DNA from 2 places in the Paenibacillus sp. FSL H3-0333 genome. Region 2 is predicted to be linked to the other one. Evidence: riboswitches for the same ligand, from Rfam matches in the RefSeq annotation. Region 2 holds a riboswitch; the other holds the start of a gene.
What was found. A riboswitch is a leader RNA that binds a small molecule or an ion and turns the genes downstream of it on or off. The one in region 2 is predicted to bind cyclic di-AMP.
Positions count from the first base shown of each region.

Region 1: another riboswitch for cyclic di-AMP. It lies ahead of MHH78_RS18800 (APC family permease); the one in region 2 lies ahead of MHH78_RS01970 (C40 family peptidase).

Region 1 is NZ_JBBODG010000001.1:4,145,149-4,149,568, forward strand. It holds gene MHH78_RS18785 (sensor histidine kinase) at 1-400, shown strand, start outside; gene MHH78_RS18790 (DsbA family protein) at 494-1,252, shown strand; gene MHH78_RS18795 (disulfide oxidoreductase) at 1,249-1,683, shown strand; cyclic di-AMP (ydaO/yuaA leader) riboswitch at 1,910-2,069, shown strand; gene MHH78_RS18800 (APC family permease) at 2,198-4,015, shown strand; gene MHH78_RS18805 (ABC transporter substrate-binding protein) at 4,190-4,420, shown strand, end outside.
Region 2 is NZ_JBBODG010000001.1:453,708-458,127, reverse strand. It holds gene MHH78_RS01985 (c-type cytochrome) at 1-49, opposite strand, end outside; gene MHH78_RS01980 (GNAT family N-acetyltransferase) at 177-662, opposite strand; gene MHH78_RS01975 (C40 family peptidase) at 909-1,400, opposite strand; cyclic di-AMP (ydaO/yuaA leader) riboswitch at 1,405-1,547, opposite strand; gene MHH78_RS01970 (C40 family peptidase) at 1,936-2,364, opposite strand; cyclic di-AMP (ydaO/yuaA leader) riboswitch at 2,422-2,560, opposite strand; gene MHH78_RS01965 (hypothetical protein) at 2,773-3,606, opposite strand; gene MHH78_RS01960 (M1 family metallopeptidase) at 3,616-4,420, opposite strand, start outside.

The sequences.
Region 1 (4,420 bases), 3.7 Mb from region 2:
GATCAACCTGATCGGCAATGCGGTGAAATTCACGCCATCCGGCACGGTAACAGTTAAGGTGGAGTCCTATGGCGTCAGGGAGACCGCTCAGGCGCTGCAATTCATGGTGCGCGACACCGGCATTGGCATCTCACCGGATAAGCTGCAGCTGCTCTTCCAGTCCTTCTCGCAGGTGGACGGGTCGCATACCCGCAAGTACCCCGGCACGGGTCTGGGCCTTGCGATCTGCAAGAAGCTTGTAGACCTGATGCAAGGAGAGATCTGGGCAGAGCCGGCAGAAGGGGGCGGCACACAATTCTTCTTCAGAATTAAGCTGCAGTCGCAAGAGGATTCCCCGGAGGTATTTTTCGGCAAGGATACAGGGGAGGGGGAGTCAGCGGAGGAGAATGAAGCCGTATAAGACAGCGATTGCCAACAAGAGAGTTAACATTATATAATTTGAAAGTAACTATTCTTTTATCACGACAGTCCAGAGGACGGAAAGGAACTCTCTTTGAGCAAAACGAAAAAGAACCGTGTCATGGCTCCCCAAATGAGCAAGCAGGAGAAGCGCAGGGCAGAGCAGGAGCAGCAGAAGCAGAAAACGAGAATTCTGATCGTGAGTACGGTGGCCATCGTTATTATTATTTTTGTAGGCTTATTCATGCTTGCTTCCAAGGACTCTTCGCCTGCCGGCACAGACAGCACGCCGGTTGCCTTCAATTACAGTGAAATGATGCGGCTTGGCAAGGAGGATGCTCCGGTCAAAATAGTGGAATTCGGCGACTTCAAATGTCCGGCTTGCGCCCAGTTCACCGGTGTCATCAAGCCGCAGATCGTTCAGGGCTATGTAGATCAGAATAAAGCAGCCTTTTATTTCGTGAATCTGGCCTTCATCGGCAAGGATTCGAGAACGGCCTCCCTGGCAGCCCTATCGGTGTATCATCAGAACCAGGAAGCGTTCTGGAAGTACTTCGATGCGATCTACGCCAATCAGGGGAATGAAGAGGAGGAATGGGCTACGCCCGACTTCATGGTGAGTCTCGCCAAGCAGCTGGAACTGCCGGTGGATTATGATCTGCTGCGCAAGGATATTGATGACCGCACCTATGAGAAGGAGCTGGACCGGGATATTCAGCTTGGCACCGATACGGGCGTAACGAATACGCCATCCTTGTACGTGAACGGCATCAAGGTGAAGGAGCCTTTCAATATGGAGGCGATTGACGCCCAGATTCAGGCAGCAGCAGCGGGAGCAGGGGCCGCCCAATGACCGCCTTCTCTGCCTTCTGCCGGCGTAACTGTCTCTACTTGGCCTGGTTCGTCTGTGTGGTTGCTGTAGCGGGAAGCCTGTATCTCAGTGAGGTCCTGCATTACGAGCCCTGCAAGCTGTGCTGGTTCCAGCGGATCTTCATGTACCCGCAGCTGTTCCTGCTGGGGATCGCCACCTACCGGGCGGACAAGCGGATCATTCCTTACGTGCTTCCCCTTAGTCTGATCGGCGGCAGCATCTCCATATATCATTATGCGGAGCAAAAAATTCCGGCGCTCAGCAAGGTGCTTCCCTGCACCATCGGCGTACCGTGCAACAAGGATTATCTGAACTGGTTCGGATTTATAACGATCCCTCTGCTTGCACTTATAGCCTTTGCCTTAATCTCCATTCTGCTCTGGACAGGACGCAAAGAGGAGCCGGCAGAGTAAGAAGCTGACGGGCAGAAGGAAGAGAAGAGAATACCCTTAATTTTAGCAAAAAATAATAGGCAAAAACCCTGTAAAATCACGTGGTAAAGGGATAATGAAAGAGAATGAAAGATCAAGACATACCGGATGATGGATTTGGTTGTTTTGAGTGCTTTTCATTCTTTTTTCATTTGTTTCCACGCTTTACGGAAGACGTGTTGTAGCTTAATATTAGTCCTTGTGAGAAGTTGAATATGCGCTGAATTTTCCGGAAGGAAAAACGGGGGAACCACACTTTGGCCAAGGCCAAAAGGGGTGAATCGGAGCAGGCTACCTGACCTGTAACCGTAGGGCTACCACAGTCCGAATCCGCCAGCTAACCTCGTAAGCCACAAGTGGGATAATGACCATGCACATTAGGCATGCGGATCATTTCCGTATGCTTATTTTGGTGCCTGCATTTATGAAATCCACTTATGAAAACAGCGCAGGGAAAGCCCATTTCAACTTAACCAAGAGAGGAACTGTTACTACAATGGTAAGCAAGGTAAAACGACTATTGATCGGGCGTCCGATGAAGTCGAACGAACTCGATCATGAAAAGTTATCCAAGGTGAAAGCACTGGCTGTCCTGTCTTCTGATGCGCTCTCGTCTGTAGCCTACGGAACAGAACAAATTCTGATTGTACTGGTGGCCGCCGGGTTCACCGCTATCTGGTACTCTTTGCCAATTGCATTAGCCGTATTGGGCTTGCTGGCCATTCTGATTCTATCCTACCGGCAGACGATCTTCGCTTATCCCCAAGGCGGGGGCGCGTATATTGTCGCCAAAACCAACCTCGGGGTTCATACCGGCTTACTGGCCGGCGGCTCTCTTCTGGTGGATTACATTCTGACGGTGGCGGTAAGCGCCTCGGCGGGGACGGATGCAATCACTTCAGCTTTTCCAAGTCTGCATAATCATAGTGTTCTGATAGCGGTATCTGTTATCGTGCTCTTAACGATTGTTAACCTGCGGGGAGTGACCGAATCGGCCTCCTTCATCGCTATCCCGGTCTATCTGTTCGTTGTTTCCATCTTCGTGCTCATCATCTCGGGGGTCTTCAAATATATGACCGGCGGCGCCCATGCCCATGTTCCTGAGATTGGCTCGGCGGTATCGAACGTGAGTATGTTCCTGCTGCTGAAGGCCTTCAGCTCCGGCTGTTCGGCTCTGACCGGGGTAGAAGCGGTCTCCAATGCTATTCCTAACTTCAAAGCGCCCGCGGAGAAAAATGCAGCCAAAACGCTGATGCTCATGGGCCTCATTCTCGGGGTAATGTTCACAGGTATTACGCTGCTCGCTTACTGGTACGGTATCATGCCTGATGAGAAGGCCACGGTGGTCTCACAGATTACCGAATCTACCTTCGGCCGCGGCGGACTGTACTTCTTCATTCAGGGGATTACGGCGGTTATCCTGTTCCTGGCAGCCAATACGGCGTACTCAGCCTTCCCGCTGCTGGCGTTCATGTTCGCCAAAGACAAATATCTGCCCCATGCCTTCATGGTGCGCGGCGACCGGCTGGGCTTCTCCAACGGTATTATTTTCCTCGGTGTCATGTCGGCTGTGCTGGTGGCGGCGTTTCACGGGAATACGGAAGGACTCATTCCATTATATGCAGTAGGGGTATTCATTCCGTTCACGCTGTCGCAGCTGGGCATGATGGTCCAATGGTACAGAACGAAGCCGAAAGGCTGGCAGAGCAAGTTCGCCGTCAATACGGTGGGGATGCTCACTACATTAACGATCACCCTGATTTTCATAATCACTAAATTCTCCAGCGTGTGGATGGCCTTTATCTTCCTGCCGGCTGTTATCATCGTGTTCCACCGGATTCACCGCCATTATATGAATATTGCCGATCAGCTACGGATCTGTCCGGCTACCGATAAGCCTTGTATCAAAGGAAGCACCGTAGTCGTTCCGGTCGCCGGTGTGACTCGCGCTGTACTGCATTCGATCAGCTATGCGAAGTCATTGACCGATAATGTGGTCGCTGTATATGTAGGCTTCGATGAAGAAGAGATTCACAAGATGGAGCAGAAGTGGGAGGAGTGGAACCCCGGCGTACGCCTAATCGTCCTGCGCTCCCGCTACCGCAGCATTATCCGTCCGCTGGTGAAGTTCATCGATACAGTAGAGTGGAAGACCTCTTCAACCGATCATATTACCGTCCTGATTCCGCAATTCGTGACCAAGCACTGGTGGCAGGCGGTGCTGCATAATCAGACCAGCTTGTTCATCCGCTCTTATCTGATGAATCAGAAGGACATTGTCATCGCCACGGTTCCTTTCCATCTGCATAAATAATATAGAAGATTATAGGAAGACGGCTGTTTCTGCTTAATGCGGAGACGGCCGTTTTTACGTTATTAAAAGTTATTGGTTGACATAGAGAATGAGAATCAATATCATCAGTATAGACAAGATGAAGGTAACAGGGCTTTTGCCAATCATGAGGGTAACATACTGGAGGGGTATTCAATGTTTTCGTTCAACCTGCAAGGATCAAGAAGCGGGAAGCTGGCGGTGGCCGGACTTATGACTACAACACTGCTGCTGTCCGCTTGCGGAAATAATAATAGCAACGCAGGCAGTAACGGTGGAGCAGGCACCGCACCTGCGGCAACCGCAGAAGCGACTGCGGAGGCCACAGCGGTACCTGCAGCAACTGCAGCACCCGCTGTGGAGAAGACCGTAACGGATGCAATGGGA
Region 2 (4,420 bases):
CAAAGGCACAGGCGGCAAAAAACAAACCGCTCATGATCCATTTCTGCATCTGCATCCGTCCCTCCATGTAAGCTGCTGTCTCCATTATAGCGGATGGTGAAGCGTTATCATAGTATGTGTGTCAAAAAAATGAACACAAATGATCCATTTTTTGCAAATCCCTCTTGTCTCCGGTGCTATTCCTCATAGACCATGCAATAAAAAGGCTTATTGCCGGTCGGAGTGCGGCGTTCATAGGTATCCGTTATAGTGAACCCGCATTTCTGGTAGGCGCGGATGGCGCGCTGGTTCCAGGTCAGCACCTCCAGGTCGATCTCACATTCCGGGTAACGCGACCGTGCTGCCTGCACAATAGCCTTCATGAACAGATGCCCCATTCCATGACCGCACAGATCGGGCCGCATTCCGACTCCAAGCCGGACTACCCCCTCCATCGGAAAGAGCTGGGCGAAGCCGCACAGATCCCCCTCTCCATTCACAACCGACACATATTGCTCGCTGCGCAGCTGCGGGTCTCCGAACTCCACGCCCAGCGCCTGCATCTGCTCCCAGGACATCCAGCCGTAAATATTATACGGAGGCTTGTAGCTCCACTCACAGATCTCAGCGGCATGCTGCGGCTCCATAGGCACCACATAAAAGGTTAGCGGGGAGCTAATCATTAGGGGAGGCCTCCTTCCAAGGGACATAAATTCATTTCTTCTATTAATTATATACAAAAACAGCCAGTTTCGACGCAATTTCCTTACGGAAATGCAGGAACTTGACAAACGGCAAAATATATTTTCCGAAAGCGCAGAATCAGTGTTTTACAAATATAGAGACGGGTAAGTAATTTTATAGACAAAAAAAGCCCTTCTCCAAGATTTCGGCAAAAATCTCGGAAGAGAGCGTTAGGTTACAAAGGATTATTGTACATCATCGTTGTCTTGGGAATCCGAAGCTACAGTCTTGTAGGCATCTGTACTCATGATTCGCTTGGCGCCAACGTAGCGGTTGACGTAATAGCTGTCACTCAGCGAACTGATGGTTACACCACGTGAGGAAGAGGCATGGGCGAATTCGCCGTCACCAACATAAATACCAACATGGGATATGCCCTTACCGCTTGTATTGAAGAATACAAGGTCGCCCGGTCTCATCTCGTCACGGGACACGGCAGTGCCCATCTGATATTGGGAGCCGGATTGATGGGGCAGGTTAATGCCGATCTTATCAAAAACATACATTGTAAATCCGGAGCAATCAAACCCGTTAGTTGATGTACCGCCGGACACGTATTTGGTTCCGATGGCTTTGTCGATCACTTTATCCATTTTGGAATCCGCGAAAGCGCTTCCTGCTCCGATGGTGAAGATAATGGACAAGCTTAGTACTGCGGCTGCTAGCTTCTTCTTCAAAAGTAAATACCCCTTCCAATGCCTACGAGGTTAGCTTAAGGGTTCGGTTGAAGGTCCCCTATGACCCCTCTTAGAATAGGAGGTCAATTCACCCAAAGTGGTTCCCCCGTTTCCCTAATTCATTAGGGAACTCGGCACGACTGTTGATTAGGATTAGCGGTTCATTCAATACATGACAAAACCTTTGTTAAAAGCGATTCAATAATTACAAAAATGTTACTAAAAGATCACTGCGATAATTGTAACAAAGACTAAGGCGCTTGGCAATCACTTATAACATATTAATGCATCTTTTTTGCTGTTTTTTAGAGTTATAGCCCTTTCGAAAGACTCATATCTATGCGCAGGGGTTAATTTATATGATAATTTCTTTATTTTTGCAAGAAAATGCTGTTTCAAGGCTGCGAATTCGGTGTAAAAGGTAGAATAAGGAAAAGGAAAAACCCGGAAATGATTACGGCAATAATCATCCCGGGCTCGTATAAGTTACATTTAGTTGTTAGAGGCTGAAATATTCGGGGTATGCTTCAAGGGTTCAATCGTAAGCGACAGCTTGGTAGGCTGTTGTGCTCATTACTCGTTTGGCGCCAACGTAGCGGTTGGCCCAGTAGGACTGGCTCATCGAACTGATGGTTACACCACGTGAACTCGAGGACTGTGCGAACTTCCCGTTTCCAACATAAATACCGACATGGGACACTCCGTTACCCAGGGTATTGAAGAACACGAGATCACCGGAACGCAGATTGCTCTTGGATACACTTGTTCCAACTTTGAACTGTGCTTTGGAGGTACGGGGCAAGGTAAGCCCGACATTCTTGAACACATACTTGGTAAATCCGGAACAGTCGAAGCCGCTGGTGGTTGTGCCCCCGGTTTTATACGACGTTCCAATGGTTTTTGAAATCACAGTATCCATTTTGGAATCTGCGAAGGCACTGCCCGCTCCGAGTGTGAATACCATCACAAGACCCAGCGCTGCTGCGGTGCATTTTTTCTTGAAATTCTGACTAATCAAAAGATGTACTCCTTCCAGGGCCTGCGAGGTTAGCTTAAGGATTCGGTAGAAGGTTCCCCTATGACCCCTCTAAAGCGAGATCAATTCACCCAAAATATGGTTCCCCCACTTCCCGGTGCAGGGAATTCGGCGTTTTATGCACCAGAACAGTGACTTATCGGTATTGCTTAAATTGCAAGAGTTACGGAATATTTTGCTTGAAAGATTACAACTTTGTTACTACTGGTACAGCCATCATTGTATCAGAGGATTTCCCCTTTTGCAAATGCTTTTGTCCTCTGTTCAAGCAAAAAAGAGTCCTGCTCCCGGATAGAGGGGCTGTGACTCTCTTTAGTATGCCGCTTCAGCAGCTTATTATTGTGGAAATGATTTACTGGACCAGAGGTGGTACTGGGCAGCGATTCCCCACATATCGAACAGCGTGGAGGGCAGCGGAGCTGCCTGGCGGAGCATAAGGGCCGGCAATCCGGGATAGAACAGAGCAGAGGCGCTGCAGAGCAGAATTACGGCCAGGCTTCCCGCCCCCAGAACGATGGATATACCGATCGAAGGCATCAGCATCTTCAGGCAGATCAGCAGTGAGGAGAACATGCCGGTACCGGCGGTATAGCCGAATTGCATATAGAGCAGAAGCTTGCGGACAAGGAAGAGATAGAGCAGCCAGCCCAGCACATAAGGCACCAGCTTCAGCAGAAGCTGGACATCGAGAACGCCGCTGAGCAGATGACGGTACATACGCGGAAGCAGCCAATAGAGCGGCAGGAGGGTTAGCGCCCATTCGATGAGGCTGAACACCAGCACCGGCAGCCCATATTTTCTCATTCCGGGAAAAAAGAACAGTCCCCGCGCTCCGTCGCGCTCCTGGTGAAGCTCGTGCAGCAGCCCTGCACGGATAAAGGGAGTCACCAGCAGCCTTAGCACTGTCAGCGCAAGCAGCATCCACAGCCAGTGCTGGACGGCGGAGTCGGTGCGCAGCGCGGTCTGCCCCTCGATATAATACAGCAGCCTGCCTATTCCGCTGCCGCCGGCATTCGCATCCGGGTAGCGGAGCAGGACGGGGACAACCGCGCTTTTAATGAATTTGTACAGGAAATATCCCCAGAACAGCCGGTAGATAAATAGCAGAATCAATATATAGAATTGCTCTTTCATGCTGATCCAACCGCGGGCAATTGAACTTTTCACCATTCCTTCACCTCACCAGACAAGAGTTCCGAGCAGGGTTTCAAGCAGAGTTGATGCACTAAGCGTCCAGCGGGAGAGTGTACGCGGCTCAAGCTCCGCCATTCTGAAATTATTAAGATGCCTGCTCTCCAGCAGAATGGAATGCCCCGGATCGATCTCTGCGGAGACCAGCGGCGCTTTATACGCTAACTCAAAGGAAGTAGCCTTACCCTCGCCATTCCAGTATTGCTGTACCGTGTACCCGTCTACGAAGGTGAATTTCACGGGAACATCGGGGTACAGGCTGCCCTTATTGCTTACATCAACCACAGCGCTATAGCGGCTCCCCCCGCCGTCACTGTTGTCCCGTCTGACGGTGAGCCTGATATCGTCAACTGCGAAGTCGGGTGCCCCCCCGCTATAGACATACCGCTCAAAATACGTCTGCCAGGATTGCTTGGTCACTTTCTCCACAACCTTCTGGAAGTCGGCGGTGGTCGGATGCTGGAAGCGGTATTTGCGGGCATAGGCGGCGAGGATGGCGTCCATATTCTTGGTCCCGGCGATGCGTTCGATATCCTTCAGCACCAGCTTGCCCCGGATGTATACATTGCGCGTGTAGGCGTCATCACCGGTGTATTTCCAGGTCTCCAGCTTAAGCGGCTGTGAAGAGGAGACCAGGCTGGACTGCAGCGGGAGGCTTGAGACCACACCGTATTCCTGTTCCATCAGCCGGTCTTCGGCATAAGAGGTGAAGCTCTCATCCAGCCAGGCTTCTTCGAATTCATTGCTGGCCACCAGACCGTAGAAATATTGGTGCCCGATCTCATGGATGATC